2 regions of the Neobacillus sp. C211 genome follow, and region 1 is predicted to be linked to the other one. Evidence: a T-box and tRNA genes for the amino acid it is inferred to sense, from the RefSeq annotation. Region 1 holds a T-box; the other holds one or more tRNA genes.

The links. A T-box is a leader RNA that pairs with one kind of tRNA and senses whether it is charged. The one in region 1 lies ahead of leuS (leucine--tRNA ligase), so its partner is inferred to be a tRNA-Leu.
Region 2: it encodes a tRNA-Leu, which carries the amino acid that the T-box ahead of leuS (leucine--tRNA ligase) is inferred to sense. The anticodon was not compared.

The regions. Positions count from the first base shown of each region.
Region 1 covers NZ_JBPXRO010000032.1:16,613-26,407, forward strand. Annotated here, with positions in the region: gene ACSU6B_RS23570 (FAD:protein FMN transferase) at 1-568, shown strand, start outside; gene ACSU6B_RS23575 (ferric reductase-like transmembrane domain-containing protein) at 576-1,097, shown strand; gene ACSU6B_RS23580 (rhodanese-like domain-containing protein) at 1,152-1,466, opposite strand; gene leuS (leucine--tRNA ligase) at 1,515-3,932, opposite strand; T-box leader at 3,976-4,197, opposite strand; gene ACSU6B_RS23590 (MDR family MFS transporter) at 4,356-5,549, opposite strand; gene ACSU6B_RS23595 (hypothetical protein) at 5,896-6,072, opposite strand; gene ACSU6B_RS23600 (glycogen biosynthesis protein GlgD) at 6,521-6,700, opposite strand; gene ACSU6B_RS23605 (YtzC family protein) at 6,697-6,966, opposite strand; gene ACSU6B_RS23610 (TIGR01212 family radical SAM protein) at 7,182-8,138, shown strand; gene ACSU6B_RS23615 (tRNA (mnm(5)s(2)U34)-methyltransferase) at 8,144-8,716, shown strand; gene ACSU6B_RS23620 (tetraprenyl-beta-curcumene synthase family protein) at 8,738-9,795, opposite strand, start outside.
Region 2 covers NZ_JBPXRO010000026.1:41,631-51,425, reverse strand. Annotated here, with positions in the region: gene nikA (nickel ABC transporter substrate-binding protein) at 1-615, shown strand, start outside; gene nikB (nickel ABC transporter permease subunit NikB) at 633-1,577, shown strand; gene nikC (nickel ABC transporter permease subunit NikC) at 1,574-2,407, shown strand; gene nikD (nickel import ATP-binding protein NikD) at 2,423-3,250, shown strand; gene nikE (nickel import ATP-binding protein NikE) at 3,277-4,086, shown strand; gene ACSU6B_RS21370 (MATE family efflux transporter) at 4,181-5,497, shown strand; tRNA gene ACSU6B_RS21365 (tRNA-Leu) at 5,979-6,060, shown strand; gene ACSU6B_RS21360 (HPP family protein) at 6,292-6,852, opposite strand; gene pfkB (1-phosphofructokinase) at 7,634-8,569, shown strand; gene ACSU6B_RS21350 (PTS fructose transporter subunit IIABC) at 8,566-9,795, shown strand, end outside.

The DNA.
Region 1 (9,795 bases):
AAAGGGGAAAGAGTTAGCAGTAACTCCCACTTCATCAATGGCTGCGATAAGTTCGCAACCTTTTATACTAAATGAAAGTAAACGGTCCGTAACCCTATTATCAAAAATCGATCTTGGGGGAATGGCCAAAGGCTGGGTGATTGATCGTGCCGCACTGCTTTTAGATAGGTTGAGCTATGGCTTTATCAACGTGGGTGGTGATATCCGCATTTTCGGCACGTTGCCACGACCATTAAATATCGGGATCGAGAGTCCATTTGCCGAACCAACGATGATTTCTTCGATTCAGGTTCAAAATGGGGCGCTTGCGACGTCCACAACCATGAAAAGAACATGGCGGATCAATGGAGAGTGGACGCATCATTTGATTGATACTCGAACAGGAAAACCTAGTAAAAGTAAGATTGTATCGGCAACAGTGACAGCCCCTACTGCTTTGGAAGCTGACGTTTGGGCAAAAACGGTTCTTTTACTTGGTAAACAGGCTGGTCAAGAGTGGATAAATAGAAAAGGTGTCCAGGCTGTGTTAATTACTAAAGACGGAGATATTTGGAGAGGAGGAGAGTAACTTGGAAATGTTTGAATGGTATATGATCCGCGCTACAGGTTTGGTAGCTTACCTTTTACTTTACTTGTCTGTCATCATTGGACTATACTCTCAAGTTCAGAAAAAGCGAAAACAAAAGGTCACTTCTTCCCTATTTTTGCATGAATCACTGTCTAATTGGGCCCTTTATCTTGTGGGTGGCCACGTTGGATTTTTACTAATCGATTCATATATCTCGTTACAATGGGTAGAGATACTCATTCCGTTTAATACGGACTATAAGCCCTTGCCAATGGCGCTTGGCACACTATCCCTTTATTTCTTAATTATGACGATCGTTACCTCCAAAGCACGAAAAAAAATAGGCTATCAAAAATGGCGGAAATTACATGCATTGAATCCGATTCTATATATATTCGTTACGATACATGGTTTATTAATTGGTACAGATATTCAAGGAGCCGTACTTGCTGCAGTCAATATCCTGCCGCTTATCCTTTTAGGAGGCATGTTGATGAGAGATAAACCTAAGGTTGAGGTCACTCACTAACAAAGAAAAGCACTTATTTTCATAAAAAAAAAACCGATTCCAACGTGGAATCGGTTATTCTGTATATTCTGTTTCCCCAGTCCATGCGAGCATGCCGCCAACCATATTTCTGACCTTATAGCCCTGTTCCTGTAGATAATAGCAAACATTCCCACTGCGGGCACTTGAGCGGCAAATAAAAATATATTCCTTATCCTTGTCAAAATAGTCGAGATTAGCAGGAATGTCGCCCATGCGAATATGCTTAGCCCCTGGTACCATCCCGAATACTACTTCTTCATTTTCCCTTACGTCTACAAGCTCAAGTTTTTCCCCTGCCTCAAGCTTCTTTTCTAATTCTTCTGGTGTAATCGTTTGAATTTCTTCCATCTAGTCCATCCCCTTCAGGAAAACAGCCCCAAGAAAGGGGCCGTTCTTTTAATTTGCTACAATATTAACAAGCTTTCCTGGAACTGTAATTACCTTGCGAATTGTTTTTCCTTCAATTTGTTCCTTTATATGCGCATCTTCCATCGCAATGCCTTCAAGTGACTCTTTGCTTGCATCTGTTGGTACCATAAGTTTTGTCTTTACTTTACCATTTACCTGGATGACAATTTCAACTTCTTCATCCACTAGTTTTGCCTCATCATATGCAGGCCATGCTTCGTAGGTTATCGTTTCACTGTGTCCCAACTTCTCCCAAAGCTCCTCAGCGATATGCGGGCAAACAGGTGCAAGCAATTTAACGAATCCTTCAATATACTCTTTTGGAAGTACAGTTGCCTTATAGGCTTCATTAATGAATACCATCATTTGTGAAATGGCCGTGTTAAACCTCAAACCTTCATAATCCTCAGTCACTTTTTTCACGGTTTGATGATACACTTTTTCCAAACTAGAGGTTTCTTCATTTGCTTGAATCTTTGGATTTAATTCTCCATTTTCCTCAACCAATAAACGCCAGATCCGATCTAAGAAGCGGCGGGAACCATCCAACCCATTGGTCGACCAAGCAATCGATGCATCAAGCGGTCCCATGAACATTTCATACAAGCGAAGGGTATCAGCACCGTGGCTGCCAACGATATCATCAGGGTTTACTACATTCCCTTTTGATTTACTCATTTTTTCATTTCCTTCGCCTAAAATCATTCCTTGGTTAAATAGCTTTTGGAATGGTTCTTTGGTAGGGACCACACCGATATCATACAAGAATTTGTGCCAGAAACGCGCATAAAGTAAATGTAATACCGCATGTTCGGCACCGCCAATGTAGATATCAACAGGAAGCCAATGATTTAACTTTTCCTGTGAAGCAAGTGCTTGATCATTTTTCGGATCAATATAACGTAAATAATACCAGCAGCTGCCTGCCCATTGTGGCATTGTGTTCGTTTCGCGGCGTCCCTTTTTACCTGTTTCCGGATCCACAACATTCACGAAATCAGAAATAACTGCAAGTGGTGATTCTCCTGTCCCTGAAGGACGAATTTCAGTGGTTTTTGGTAACATCAGTGGAAGCTGGTCTTCCGGAACTGCTGTCATTGAACCATCTTCCCAATGGATAATCGGAATTGGTTCACCCCAATAACGTTGTCGGCTGAACAACCAATCTCTTAGGCGGAAGGTTACTTTCTTCGTTCCTATCCCTTTTTCTTCTAACCAAGCAATCATTTTTTGAATGCCTTCCGTTTTATCCAAGCCATTTAAAAATTCAGAGTTAATATGTTCACCATCGCCTGTGTAGGCTTCTTTGTCAATATCACCACCAGCGACAACTGCTTTAATAGGAAGGTTAAATTCTTTTGCGAATTCATAGTCACGCTCGTCGTGTGCAGGAACCGCCATAATCGCACCAGTTCCATAGCTTACTAACACATAATCAGCAATCCAAATTGGCATTTTCTCCCCATTGGCAGGATTGATGGCATAGGCGCCAGTAAATACGCCTGTTTTCTCTTTGGCAAGATCCGTACGTTCTAAATCGCTCTTCGTTTTAACTTTGTCTAAATAGGCGTCAACCGCAGCACGCTGTTCAGCTGCTGTTATTTTTTCAACAAAGGAATGTTCAGGTGCAAGCACGGCATACGTAGCACCAAATAAAGTATCAGGGCGAGTAGTGAAGACAGTGAATGTCTCCTCATGTCCTTCGATTGAGAAGGTAACTTCCGCACCTTCTGAACGGCCGATCCAGTTGCGCTGCATTTCCTTCAAGCTTTCAGGCCAATCAAGTTCTTCAAGGTCTTCCAGTAAACGGTCACCGTATGCGGTGATTCTTAACATCCACTGCTTCATCGGACGACGTTCAACTGGGTGCCCGCCGCGTTCACTTTTGCCATCAATGACCTCTTCATTTGCTAGTACCGTTCCAAGTGCAGGGCACCAGTTTACCGCTACTTCATCAATGTAAGCTAGGCCTTTTTCAAATAGTTTTAAGAAAATCCATTGGGTCCATTTGTAGTATTCAGGGTCAGTCGTATTGACTTCACGATCCCAATCATACGAGAATCCTAATGATTTAATTTGCCGGCGGAATGTATTGATATTCTGTTTTGTAAATTCCGCTGGATCGTTACCCGTATCCAATGCGTATTGTTCCGCTGGTAGGCCGAACGCATCCCAGCCCATTGGATGAAGAACATTGTATCCCTGCATCCGCTTTAAGCGGGAAAGAATGTCGGTTGCTGTGTAGCCTTCAGGGTGTCCAACGTGCAGTCCTGCCCCTGACGGATATGGAAACATATCTAAAGCGTAAAATTTTCTTTTATCAAATTCTTCGCTTGTTTTAAATGTTTTTTCTTCTTCCCATTTCTTTTGCCACTTTTGTTCGATTTGATTATGGTCGAAACTCATAATGCTCTTCCTCCTAAAAAAAAATAAAAAACCCCTCATCCCAAAAAGGGACGAGAGGATTGTATGTATCTTCCCGCGGTACCACCCACATTAGTGCTGACTGCACTCGCTTCATTCATCCTTAACGCGGAAAACGGCAAGCCTTACTATTCCTTCACGCTTGCAACTCAAAGGCGAGTTCATGATGTACCCGGTTGACTTCCACCAGCCGTCAACTCTCTATTTGCGGGTATGAATCATTACTACTCCTGATCACTGTCTTTTCAATATTAATATAAAGTATTACGGTTATTGTATTAAATTTTCAGTAAGTATGCAACCCAAACAATCGCCTAGATACATGATAGACAAAATTTCTACCTTTTAAACAAAAAAACAGTGGGAGCATATGAACCCCCACCGTCCTCCCCACACGGACAAATCCTATATTTGTCCATGGATGGTGCCTGACACCATTTTCGTTTTTAAACTTCGATCATATAGTAATGTTGTTATGATTGCGATTAGGAATAACACAATCAAAACTATGAATAGTGCTGACATGTTATACTTGTCGACGATCATTCCTCCCATTAAGGGTCCAACCATTCTTCCACCTGTTGCTGTACTGTTGACGATTCCTTGGTAGAAGCCTTCACGGCCCTTTGGGGCTAAGTCGAAAGCAACTGTAGGCACAGCCGGCCAGATGAACATTTCACCGATTGTTAGGATGATCATCCCGACAAGAAATCCTGAGAACACCGTTGCCTTCCCTGCGACTAAAAATGAAACAATAAAAATACCAATGCCAATAATCATTTGTAGTTTGAGTGAGGCGGTTAGATGTTTCAACACACTATTTAAAAGCGGTTGACCAACGACAATGAGGGCTCCGTTTATCGACCATAATAAACTATATTGCGTTAAAGAGATATGGATTTCCTGTGTATAAGACGCAATCGTCGTTGGCCATTGTACATAGGCCACCCAGCACAGCAAATAACCTGTGCACAGTATCAATAAGGCATACAGATTTTTTCTGTTCGTAACGGTTGGAACATTTATATCGATCGTTCCTGGTTTTCCTGAATCCACTAAGATTCCCTTATAGCCAAATACCGCTATGAGTAAAAAGAGGACATACATGACTGTATTTGCAAGGAAAATTAGTTGAAAGGAATGAGCTGCAACAATCCCTCCAAGAGATGCACCCAAGGCTACTCCAAGGTTTTGGGCAACATAAATGGCGTTAAAGGCTTTACGCCCGCCTTCTTTCCAAACTGATCCTGCCATGGCATACATCGATGGAAAAATAATTCCCGTACCAAATCCAATTATGATTTGGAAGACAATATATGCTAGCCAGCCGTGCCAGAATGTTAAGCCAACAAGGGCTGCAAGCGTAATACTAATTCCTAAAATAATAGATTTGTAACCGCCAATTTTATCGAATAGGCTTCCGCCATAAAGGTTTCCGATCACACTAGCGGCGGAATTTAACATTAAAACAATTCCAGCTACGGATAAGGACTTCCCTAAATGGTCGTGAATATAGATTGTATTTAAAGGCCATAAAAATGAAGAGCCTGTTACATTAACGATCATTCCAATTATTAAGAGCCATAAGGCACGTGGCATAAAAAAACGCCCCTTCACATTTCACTTTTCAATTTCCAAAGATTTATTCTAATGCTTTTTCAAGTGGGGTGCAATTCTTTTTCTTTTCCATATAAAGGAGGCTATGATACGGCGTATAAGATAGAAAATTCGTGAAATCTGGAATAACTCTGTAGATTCTAAAGCTGATTCCGCCAAACAGGGACGGGATGCCGCCAACTTTTGAAATTATTCCGCCAAACTACGATTCGATTCCGCCAAGCTTGCCATTTATTCCACTAAATCCACGTTTATTCCGCCAAACCCTTTTTAAGTTACCTTTTTTATGACTATTATCGACTAGGACTCTATATGTTTTAGGATCAGCTCACTTCTTTGGGATTCCGCCAAACTGGGCCGGAATTCCGCCAAATCTCGAACTTATTCCGCCAAACTCCGTTTTGATTCCGCCATCCGTTCCATTTATTCCGCCAAATCCACGTTTATTCCGCCAAACCCTATAATTCAATTCCGACATTACTTGAATCGATAATTCCTCCCACACTTAAAATGCTTCTATTTTCAGCAAAGCTCTTAGCGGGAAATAGAAAGGCAAGGATTATACTGACAATCAATATGTATTTATTCATATAATTACTTCCTTTCACCACAAGGTAAAGAATGTGAACTCGTTCACATAAAATTCAAAAAAGTATGTACGCGAGCCATGCTTATTCCGTGATATCTAAAAAAAGGAATATTTTGAGATAAATTTTGTTAATCCATACCTTATTTAAACCATGATATGAATGGTCAAACTGTGACGGCACATCACAAATTATACAACACTTGTTACCAAATTATGAACGAGGTTTTCCTTCTATTTTCAAGGTGCTTTTGTTGAAAAATTAGTATTTCAAGTGATTTCAACACTTTTTAGTAATTTTCCGGTATATTTTTCACGAAAAAAAAGGAGCCCTCAATGAAAAAAAATGAGGGTTCCTTCTGTATTTTTAGGAGGACTGGTCTTTTTCTTGGTGAAATTTGGATTTCACGGGCTGCCCGCCTGTTTTTTCATAGTTCTTCTTTGCTTGTTTTACAAGATCGAAATCTTGTCCGAGTTCCAGATCTTGATTATTAATTCCATTCCGTGTTTTCTGTTCAGGGTTTTGTTGCTTGGAACGCTTTTTCAAAGGTTTTCCCCCTCTAGAATCATTGTGTTCTGAAGCTGCTGAAGCTGGAGTCTCATTCTATGGAGTTGGTCCCTTTGCTGCGAATTAGCACTTTGGGCCATTTTAGCAATGTCCAGATAAGTATCTTCAAGCTGTTGCAGTGCCTTTGTGTAATCATCATCATTATAATGCTCTTGAAGGCTGCTTTGTTTGTACTGTTCCTCGGCATAGCGAATAGCATCCTCAACCTGCTGCATTAAGTTGTCCATTGAGTCGCGAGTAGCCATCTTTAGAACCCCCTTCTGTAATAACTCAATCCCCTTGAATCTATAGAAGCATAATGCTTCATTTCTTATTGTGTTCTCCATTCTTTTTCCTATAACATAAACAGTTGGATAAATTTTACCAACCCTGTCCGTTAATAATTACATTTGGATAAGCTTGTCACATCGTGATAAAATTGATGTTATGTCTTTTACTTTTTATAAAGGAGGTTTTCTGATTGATTCAGACTAGACCTTTTCCATATGCTTCTGATGATAAACGTTACCATACATGGAATTACCACCTTCGTGGGCAATTTGGTCATAAGGTGTTTAAGGTTGCACTCGACGGGGGTTTTGACTGCCCGAACCGTGACGGCACGGTGGCACACGGGGGATGCACATTTTGTAGTGCTTCCGGATCAGGTGATTTTGCTGGTAATCGCGTGGAAACCTTGGAAACACAATTTAAAGAAATAAAAGAAAAAATGCACACGAAATGGAAAGATGGCAAATATATGGCCTACTTTCAGGCATTTACAAATACCCATGCACCTGTAGATGTTCTCCGCGAAAAATACGAATCAGTTCTAAATCAGGAAGGCGTAGTGGGTTTATCAATCGCCACTCGTCCTGATTGTCTGCCCGATGATGTGGTCGAGTATTTAGCGGAATTAAACCAACGCACCTATTTATGGGTTGAATTAGGGCTTCAAACGGTTCATGAGCGGACTGCCTCACTTATTAATCGTGCCCATGACTTTCAGTGCTATAAAGACGGCGTTACTAAGCTTAGGAAACATGGCATTCGCATCTGCTCTCACATCATTAATGGTCTGCCGCTTGAATCATATGACATGATGATGGAAACAGCGCATGAAGTTGCCAAGTTAGATGTGCAAGGAATAAAGATTCATTTGCTTCATTTGTTAAAAGGAACGCCCATGGTCAAGCAATATGAAAAAGGAATACTTGAGTTTCTGTCCCAAGAAGACTATGTAAACTTAGTATGTGACCAATTAGAAATTTTACCACCAGAAATGATTGTTCACCGAATCACAGGAGACGGACCAATTGACTTAATGGTTGGACCCATGTGGAGTGTAAACAAGTGGGAAGTCTTAAATGCGATTGATGCTAAAATGAAAGAAAGGAACAGTTGGCAGGGGAAATTTTATCAGGGGAACTTGGTGTAGTAACAATGAACATAGATAAGGTTCTTCCATTTGCGAAAAGTCTACTCAGTAAAGCGGTTAAACCTGGGGATGTCGTTATTGATGCGACAGTAGGAAATGGCTATGATACTGTTTTCTTAGCAGAGCTTGTTGGTGAATCAGGGCAAGTATTTGGATTTGATATTCAGAATGAAGCCATTGTTGCCAGCAAGGAACGTCTGAAACAGAAGTGCATGTTAGAGCGAGTCACGATTTTTCATTCAGGTCATGAACATCTATCCCAATTGATTCCCGACATCCATCACGGTAAGATTTCAGGTGCAATTTTTAACTTAGGTTATCTTCCTGGCAGTGATAAAGCAATTGTAACCCGTCCTAAAACAACGATTGCTGCCATTCAACAACTATTAGAGATCATGGCACCTGAAGGAATCATCGTGCTTGTTATTTATCATGGTCACAAAGGCGGTGCCGAGGAGCGTGATTCTTTGCTTGCCTATTGCCAGCAAATGGACCAGAAAACGGCACATGTGCTCCAATACCAATTTATTAATCAACAAAATCATCCAGCATTTATTATTGCGATTGAAAAAATATAACTAACCAGGCTCGCGCCTGGTTTATTTTGTCATTAACCTTGTTACAAATGCCGGTACTGATTTTTGCACAGAACGGTAGGCAAGACCATTGAAATAAAAGAAATAACTAATCCAGCCGCCCGACTTGATAATGCCTTTTGCCAGTTTACGGACGTTTTTCTGTTTGCGGACCTTGGCATCTGATAAATAAATTCCTAACAGACCACGATTAATCAGGCGATGGAAGTTCTTATGCGGAAGGTATTCCGTGTGCCGGTCAGCTTCAACCACAAAATGCTTCAACCGCTGAAAAAGTTTTTCCTCACTTTGATAATAGGAACAAAAATTCAAGTCCCCTCCCGCGATGTCCTCCTCTTGATCAATAAAATAATCCAATAAAATATGTAAGCCCTGAATATATGGAAAGTACCCCTTCCTGATATTTTCTGCATCACTCAGCTGAAAATCATCACGAAGCGCATAGGATATGAGGCAAAAAATTCCTAAGGTAGAACCGGAACATGCCGAGAATTCATACCATTCCATTTCAGGCAGCTGGTATTGGTTGGTTTGAAACCATTTTTCAAGACGAGGGACTCTCTCCTCTTGAGTTACATGCTTGTGAATTTGTAAATCACAATAGTATTGGCAAAGCTCAAGCAAGTAATCTTTGATTCCATCATAATTATTTACTTCTCTTAAGACAGAACGACAGGTTTCCGATAAATCATACAAATAATTATCATCATCCTGATCCGCGCGGAGCCGGTAATAGTTTTTTTTGCCAGCCTGTAGAACAAAGGCATCTGACATCGATTCATGGAGTGCTGCAAAATCCTCAGGATCAAGGGAGGTACTTCTGTCACAAAGATTATCTAGATAATCACTGATGGTTTGATAGGCAACGATAAATTTTATGGCTTTTTTATAGTCCTCTTTAGCAGTTAGTGCGAGGATGGCTCCACCTTCACAATGGAATGTTTTATGCTCAATGCTTGCGAGAGCTTGGGTTCTTAGCTCCGCATTCGGAATGTTTTCAGCACGGCTTTTCCAATAAGCCAATTCTTTGTGTACTGCTGGAAGTATTTTGCGATATACCC
Region 2 (9,795 bases), on a different contig from region 1:
CCTTATACTTCCGAAATTGATGTTAAGAAGATTGGATATGATGTTAAGAAAGCAGAAGCGTTATTAGACGAAGCAGGCTGGACACTTCCTAAGGGGAAAACGGTTCGGGAAAAAAATGGACAGCCACTTGAAATTGAAATGATGTACGATTCAGCAGAATCTATTCAAAAAGCAATGGCAGAAACGCTACAATCAGAATGGGCTGCCATTGGTGTGAAATTAAATATTGTTGGGGTAGAGCTTGCTGTTCAAGTTCAAAGATTTAAAGATAATAAGTTTGATATTAATTTCTTTAGTAACTACGGTGCTCCATATGATCCGCATACATTTATAAACATTGTGGCAAAAGAAGGATTTGGATTTAATGAAGCCATTTCAGCCTATCCAAACAAAGCGGAATTACTTCAACAAATGGCCCGGGTTCCTCAGACAACAGACGAAAATGAACGTCAACAGCTGTACACATCTATATTAACATCACTGCAGGACCAAGGAGCAATTCTTCCTATCTCTTATATTAAGAAAACAGCGATTTATCAAAAAGATGTCAAGAACTTCAATTTCTCTGCGAATCGTGACGAAAATCCATTTACAGGAATTATCATCGAGCAGTAAGCAGGTAGGAGGCTATTATGGGCAATTATATTATAAAACGAATAATGTCCATTATCCCGGTTTTTCTTTTTGCCGCACTTCTAACAACTGGAATGATTCACTTTTCACCGGTGGATCCGGCTGAGGCTTATTTAACAGCAGCACATATCGAACCGACCGATCAGATTTTGGCCCAGAAAAGACATGAATTTGGTTTAGATCAACCATTCTTCATTCAATATGTAAACTCTATTATGAAGATATGCCAACTTGATTTTGGCATATCTTATGTTTCGAATAAGCCCGTTTGGGACGAGGTGATCTACCGAATTCCAGCAACCCTCCAGCTAGCGCTAGGGAGTTTATTCATCGCGGTGCTTGTCAGTGTCCCTCTTGGCTTTCTAGCAGGAGTAAAGAAAAACAGCGCGATTGATCATTTCAGTCGCATACTTTCCTTTTTCGGGGCATCCATTCCTTCTTTTTGGCTAGGTTATTTATTGATTTTTTTCTTTTCTGTAAAATTGGATCTTTTCCCAGTTGAAGGGTTTGGAACATGGCAACATCTTGTATTGCCTTCCATTACGCTTGCTCTTCCTTTAATAGCGATGTACACAAGATTGTTGCGTGCTAGTATTCTTGAAAATTTACAAGAGCCCTATGTGCTATTTGCAAGGACAAGGGGGATAAAAGAAAAAACCATTATGGCCAAGCATGTCTTAAGAATTGCCATTTCCCCGATGATTACTGGTCTGGGGATGAATCTTGGGAAACTGCTGACAGGAACGATTATCGTGGAGACCGTTTTTTCTTGGCCTGGATTTGGACGTTATTTTATTGAAGCGATTTTTAACCGTGACATACCTATCATTCAATGCTATGTACTAATAGCCGCTAGTTTATTTATATTTAGCAACCTAATGGTGGATTTGATTCAAATGTTTATTGACCCGCGCATATCCAGGAAAGAAGGGCAACAACGATGATAACCAGTATACGCAGGATATTTATAAGTCAAAAAGTGATTCCTATATGTACTATTGTTTTAGGGATTCTTTTTATCGTCACGTTATTGGCTCCCTGGATCGCACCCAATGATCCGATTGCGGTCAATTTAGTTTATAAACTACAGCCTCCCTCCTGGGAATTCCCATTAGGAACGGATCATTTAGGAAGATGTAACTTATCACGCCTTTTATATGGGGGACGAATATCTTTAGGCTTTGCCATGCTCATTTTCATTTCATCTTTAACGATTGGTTTAATAATTGGAACCTTTTCTGGATATAAAGGCGGCTGGGTGGATCAGGTTTTGATGAGATTTTGTGATGGTGTGATGGCTTTTCCTAGTCTTATCCTTATACTTGGACTGGTTGGTATTTTCGGTCCTGGACTTTCGCAGGTCATTTTAGCGCTGATGCTTGTGCAATGGGTATATTACGCGAGAATGTTCCGAGGAATGGTTCTAAGTCTGAAGGAACAAAACTTTATTGCAGCGGCGAAAATAAGCGGCTCATCGCAATGGAAGATTATTAAAAATCATATTGTCCCAAATGTACTCCCTCCACTTGTGGTCATGGGTACATTAGAAATGGGTTGGGCCATCATGGATATATCCGCCATGTCGTTTCTTGGTTTAGGAGTACAACCGCCTACAGCTGAATGGGGAGCGATGATTCACGAAGGAAAGTCGTATATTCGGACGAATCCTGAATTAATGCTTTTTCCAGGTTTGATGATTATGCTCGTAATTGTGAACTTCAATTTATTGGGCGAAGCATTATCCGAACGTTACGGTGTCAAACGTCGATCATAAAAAGGAATGAGAATGTTGGGTACAGAACAATCGTATGTGTTACAAGTGAGAGATTTACATGTACAGGTAAAAACAAAAACTGGTGCTACCACACTTGTTGAGAATATCAATTTTGAACTGAAGCGTGGGGAGGTACTGGGTCTTGTTGGGGAAAGTGGATGCGGTAAAACCGTTACGAGTATGTCCATTCTTCAGCTTCTCAATCGGAAAACGACAACGATTGAAGGCAGTATCGTATTAAAAGGACGCGAATTGAACGGTTTAGGAGAGAAAGAAATGCGTATGATTCGTGGTAAGGATATCGCTTTTATTATGCAAAATCCGATGAATGCATTTACGCCTGTTTTTACAATTGGCCACCAATTTATTGAAACCATTCGATCGCATACACAATGGAATAAAAAACAAGCAAAAGAGCTTGCCATTGAGGCGATGCATCATGTGAACTTACCAGATCCTGTTAAACTATTAAAATACTTTCCTTCTCAATTGAGTGGTGGTATGCTTCAACGGGTGATGATTGCTATTGCAGCTTGCTTACATCCAGCCGTCATTATTGCCGATGAACCCACAACTGCTCTTGATGTAAATAATCAAAAGAAAGTGCTGTACCACTTAGATAAAATTCGTTCTGAATATGGTTCAGCCATATTATTAATATCCCATGATCTCGGTGTCATTTCTGAAATGGCTGATGAAGTTGCCGTTATGCAAAATGGTCGAATAGTAGAAAAAGCGGGTGTATTCCAACTATTTGATGAGCCACAACATGAGTATACAAAAAAACTTTTAAATGCACGGTCAATAGTACATTTTGATAAACCTGTCATCCATTTGGCGTGACCTAGGCATTTATAAGGGGTGAAAAAATGAGTTTATTACAAGTAAATGAAGTAACCCATAGCTATGGATCTCCAACGTTTTTTAACTGGAAAGATCGTTCTAAAAAAATACTTTCCGACATTTCTCTCTCTATTGAGGAAGGAACCTGTTTAGGTTTGCTTGGTACGAGCGGAGCTGGAAAAAGTACCTTAGGAAGAGTGATTCTGGGTCTGGAACGGCCGCAATGTGGACAGGTTCTGTTTCAAGGGCATGATATTTATAACGCAGATAAGCATAGTCGTCAAAAAATTCGTCGTGATCTTCAAGCTGTATTTCAGGACTCATACTCATCGGTTAACCCTCGAATGACGGCTGAACGAATTATTACAGAGCCGCTAGAAAACTATGAAAAGCTAACAATAGCTGAGCAAAAACGAACCGTTATTGATTTATTAGAAAGGGTAGGGCTAAGTGAAGAGGACTTAAAAAAATACCCTAATCAATTTAGCGGTGGGCAATTGCAAAGAATCAATATTGCAAGAGCTATCTCACTCAAGCCAAAGCTGATTGTCTTAGACGAATCTGTCAGTAGTCTAGATATGGTGAATCAAACCCTTATTTTAGAATTACTCAAGGAGTTAAAAGCAGATTTCGGGTTATCATTTCTCTTTATTACCCATGATATTAAAGCTGCCTATACGATTAGTGATAGATTAGGTGTACTAGAAAAAGGAAAATTGGTCGAGCTTTATGATGAAAAATCACAGTTTTTTACTTCAGAACATCCTGTAGTAAATGAGATGAGAGATTCCATGCTGGCTGAGCACCCACGTTTTCGTTCGGTTAGACGTGCTTAATTTAAACAGTATATACACTTTTCGAATGCCTCGATTTCATTTGCATAATCGGGGCTATTGTTCTATTTGAATGGATAGGAGGAGGAAATTCCTAATGAATCATCGTGCGTACCTCACCTTGGCGATTCCCCTAACGATCTCGACGATGACAACGCCCTTGTTAGGTGCTGTAGACACAGCCGTTGTAGGGCAGCTTCCCGATGCGGCATATATTGGAGGAGTTGCTGTCGGGACTCTTATTTTTAATACTTTGTATTGGGTATTCGGTTTTTTACGGGTGAGTACATCTGCTTTTGCCGCACAAGCGAATGGAGCAAGCGATCAAGCCCAAGGAATACTTGCTTTATCGCGTCCATTTTTATTAGCTATTGTGGTTGGGGTGTGTTTTATTCTCTTACAATGGCCGATTGAATATGTAGCTTTGATATTGTTTTCAAATGATTCTGATGTCAGTCAGTTTGCAGCTGAATATTTTCGAATTAGAATTTGGGGAGCACCCTTTACATTGCTGAACTATGTTATCCTTGGCTGGCTAATGGGGATGGCAAAGATTAAAGAATCTTTATGCTTACAGGTGTTAATGAATGTTTTGAATATGATTTTGGCCATTCTTTTTGTCCATGTCTTTTCTTTTGCTGTAAAAGGGGTCGCTGCTGCCGCTTTGATTGCTGAAGTGACTGCCTTTTTATTAGGGATGGTCATTGTGAAGAAGGCATCTCCGTTTGAATGGAGGTTACCATCCTTTCATGAAGTTATAGATACACAGTCTATGAAAAAGATGTTTAACGTTAATAAGGATTTGTTTATTCGAACGATTTGTTTATTAGTTGTTTTTAATATGTTTACAGCAAAGGGTGCTTCGTTTGGAACAAACTTTTTAGCGGCCAATGCTGTTCTTTTTCAAATCCATTATATAATGGCTTATTTCTTTGAGGGGTTTGCTAACGCTACGAGTATTCTCGTCGGCAAAGCGGTAGGAGCAAACGACAAGGATTTATATAAACAAACACTTACTTTATCAAAACAATGGTCGGTGATTATGGCTTTTGTGATAGCTTGTATATATGGATTATTTCAAAAACAAATTATTGCGCTTTTTACCAATCTACCAAGTGTAATCGAACTTTCAACTACATATGGAACATGGCTTATTCTTTACCCGTTTGCAGCGTGTTTTGGCCTTGTCATTTATGGTGCCTTCACAGGTGCAACTGAAATTGCTCCCGTTCGAAACTCTATGATTTACGCAATGATCGTCTATATCCTTATACAAATTACGGCAACACCTATCTGGCATAATCATGGCCTATGGCTGGCTTTTATTCTATACACGTTTGGGCGTTCTGGATTCTTGATCATGTATACTCCTAGATTAAATAAAAGATTATTATCTATAAACAAAGGAATCTGAAAATTACAGCTACTTTTGAAATGAATCATTTGTCATGTAACAAGGAGGAATAAAAAATAGCCAGGTATACAAATGAAATATCTATTGAGGAAGGATCAATTCTTAACATTTCTTTAAATACATTAACCTAAGAAAGAAATCGCCTTCGCACAAAAATAGCTAGAAAATCACTCGAAAATGCAAAAAACGCCTTCAAAAATGAAATTTGAAGGCGTTTTTTGACATTTACGCTCAAAAAATGCCCTCAAATTTGAAAATTGGCGATTCGCTTTACCCTGCCAATCTCGATATCGTAGAAGTGCAAAGGATGCGGGCTTTCACCTAAAAAAACGGACAATCATTCCCTTGAAATCATAATATTTTATTTCACCTTGACTATAAGTCTATTGGGGGTATAATAATATGCATTGAGGTAGTTAAGAATCATATGGACAATAACATGATTAGCAATGACCTAAAAGTATAGCAAGCCTATAGTTACGCCGGTGTGGCGGAATTGGCAGACGCGCACGACTCAAAATCGTGTTCCGTGAGGAGTATCGGTTCGACCCCGATCACCGGTATCAATTTGTATACGAAAGAAAAACGAGAATGCTCGTCATATCAACGTTTAAGCGTTCCTGCTAAGGTAGGGACGCTTTTTTCGTTGCCCTAAAAACCGTCTACGAATAAGTTCAAATCTGACGCACCTGTTTCACACGAGGATAAGGGTTGGGTTTATGAACATATAAAAACGCCTTATAAGCGATATAGGGCGTTTGATTAGTTTTGTTAGCTTCTATAGTTTCTTAGTTTTACAACCAGCGCTGTGGGTATTGTCTTGTTTGAAACAAGTTATTATAGATGATTGATATAATAATTAATAGGAAAGTACCCATTACAACCGAAATAAGGAATCCCCATCCTGCTTGGGAGTTAACAGCCACAAAAGCACTAGCAGCTGCAGGAGGGTGAAGCGTTTTGGTAAGGATCATTAAAATTAGTACGATAGCTAATACTAGGCCAATAGTGAATAGACTCTTACCTAATATACTCCAAGTGATAAGTGCTATAGTGGTAGAAAATAAATGTCCTCCAAAAACGTGGCGAGGTTGAGACAGTTGACCTTTATGAGCACAAAATACAAGCAGACAACTTGCACCAAGAGGACCCAAGGTCATGGGATATCCTAAATTAACCGCTACTAAACCAATGATGATTATAGCAATGAGTCCACCTGTAGCTGAAATAAGAGAATCAATATAATCAATTCTGTCATCTTTTGTAGCTTCGCCCCTCATTTTCTTTAAATATGCTGTTAAACCTATAATTAGTTGATTACTCCAACTTTTCTCCCAACTTTTTTCAGGATTCATAACTTTTTTCCTCTGGCTTTCAAACTAAATTTGGCAAGGGTTTTGTCAGAGCTTTTGCCATAAAAGTTATTTTATACGAAAACTATGAATATTTAAAGAAAAATATATATTCGAATTTTTCGATTACGACCGTTTTTTATCCGCTTCTCATTCTACATACTCTATACAACATCAGTTAATATTACCGCTGGGTTGGCAGCGATCCTATTATTTTCCGATATTCTTAATTTTCTATAAGTTAGGACAGGAGGAATGTCACTAAATGTAAAAAACTGAAGAATTAATAGTTTAACTTTTTAAAGTATAGGACTTTGAAAGATTTTGGATGTTTTTGAAAGATTCTGAATGAAAGTGATTGATTTTTGTTAATCTCTTCGATAGAATTTAATTATAGAAATTGAAGTGATTTCTCTGGAAGAATAAGTTTAATGGAAAGCTTTAAAAGGGAGATGCTGTTTTTAGGGTCTAAAAACTGTGCAAACATAGGGAATTTTAAAAAAAACAGATACTTGATGAATCTATTGTTATCGAGATTTAGGCGTTGAAGACATTTGTTTATGAATACATATGTGAAATTAGGATAGTTAATATCTAGAAAAATACTTTAAAAACAATCAAAAACAATCAAAAACATTCAACGAAAAAGGGCAATACCTATATATAACAAATTTTAAAGGTATGAGATTGATTTCAAACACCGTCACTTTTAAGGTCATTTCTTAGCTACTGAAATTTTCTAAAATGACTCAATAAGAAAAACAATAATGAAGGTTGTGAAATGATGATTTATACGTGCACATTAAATCCATCTGTCGATTACGTCGTACATGTACAAGATTTTCAATTAGGTGAATTAAATCGAATGTCATTAGATGTAAAATATCCAGGTGGGAAAGGTATTAACGTTTCCCGGGTTTTAAAACGTGCGGGAGTTGAAAGTAAAGCCCTTGGGTTTATTGGTGGATTTACAGGTTCATATGTCGAAGAATTTTTAAATGAAGAGGGCATTTCCACAAATTTTATTCATGTAAATGGTGATTCCCGTATTAATATCAAATTGAAAACAGATGAAACAGAAACAGAGATTAACGGGCAAGGCCCTGAGGTTAGCAATGACCAAGTCAGGCAGCTTATCAAACAAGTAGAAAGCTTACAAAATGACGATGTTCTTGTACTAGCTGGAAGCATTCCAAGCTCGCTGCCTAGTGATTTTTATTCAAAGCTTACAAAAATCGCAAAAAAGCAAGGGGCAAAAGTGGTGGTGGATGCAAGCGGCAAAGTACTTCTTGATATCGTTGAACAAGGGCCTTTTTTCATTAAACCGAATCATCATGAACTCGGTGAGTTGTTTGACGTTACGATTAAGACACCAGAAGAGGCGATTCCTTACGGTCAAAGATTGCTTGAATTAGGTGCTGAAAATGTGGCCATTTCTATGGCTGGAAAAGGGGCGCTCCTGATTACGAAGGAAGCGATCTATCAAGCATCTGTTCCAAAAGGAACCGTAAAAAATTCAGTTGGTGCCGGGGACTCACTTGTGGCTGGTTATCTAGCGGATTATTTACAAAAAGGGGATGTTGTGGAAGCGTTTCGAACGGGTGTTGCTACTGGAAGTGCGACTGCGTTCTCATTAGAGCTATGTACGCAGGAAGATGTGGAGCGTCTTATTCCGAAGGTTGAAATCAAAAAAATTAGATTGGGAGTAGTTCTAGCATGAAAATTACAGACTTATTAAAAAAAGATACGATTATCCTTGATTTGCAGAGTACCTCAAAAGTTGATGTAATTGAAGAACTTGTAGGAAAGCTAGAAGCCGCAGGCCGTTTAGAAAGCCGTGAAAATTATAAGGAAGCGATTTTAAAACGGGAATCTCAAAGTACAACTGGAATTGGTGAAGGAATTGCAATACCACATGCGAAAACAAGTGCAGTCAAAACACCAGCAATTGCATTTGGGCGTGCAGTTAACGGAATTGATTATGAATCACTTGACGGTCAGCCAGCACGTTTATTCTTTATGATTGCTGCTAGTGACGGGGCAAATAATACCCACTTAGAGACACTTTCTCGTTTATCAATGTTATTGATGGATGCAGATTTCCGTCAAGTGTTGCTTAAAGCAGATTCCATTGATTTTGTCCTTAAGGCGATTGATGCAAAGGAGCGTGAAGGGGAAGAAGAGGATGAAGTTGTGGAAGATAGCAACGAGAATCTCATCCTTGCTGTTACTGCTTGTCCTACAGGAATCGCCCATACATACATGGCAGCTGATAGTTTAAAAGCAAAAGCAAAAGAAATGAATGTCAACTTGAAGGTTGAAACAAATGGTTCCAGCGGAATAAAGGGAAAGTTAACAGCAGAAGAAATTGAAAGCGCAGTCGCGATTATCGTTGCAGCAGATAAACAAGTAGAAATAGACCGTTTCAAGGGTAAACATGTCATTCAAGTACCGGTAGCACATGGGATTCGCCGCCCTCAAGAACTAATTGAACAGGCATTGAAACAAGATGCACCTGTTTATAAAGTTGGCGGTGGTTCCGCATCGAGAGAGGAAGTAAAAACAGACTCAACAGAACGCCGCGGCTTTTATAAACATTTAATGAACGGTGTATCCAACATGCTGCCATTCGTTGTTGCTGGTGGGATTTTAATTGCCATTTCATTTATTTTTGGGGTCCATGCGTCAGATCCAAACTCCCCATCTTATAATCCAATTGCCGCGACCTTAAAGACTATTGGAAGTAAATATGTATTTTCGTTAATGATTCCTGTATTAGCTGGTTTTATTGCTATGAGTATTGCGGATCGCCCTGGTTTTGTTGCTGGTATGGTAGGCGGTTTAATGGCATCATTGGGCGGGGCAGGATTTTTAGGAGGTATAATTGCTGGTTTTCTTGGAGGATATATTGTCGTTGGCTTAAAAAAAGCGCTTATTCGTCTGCCG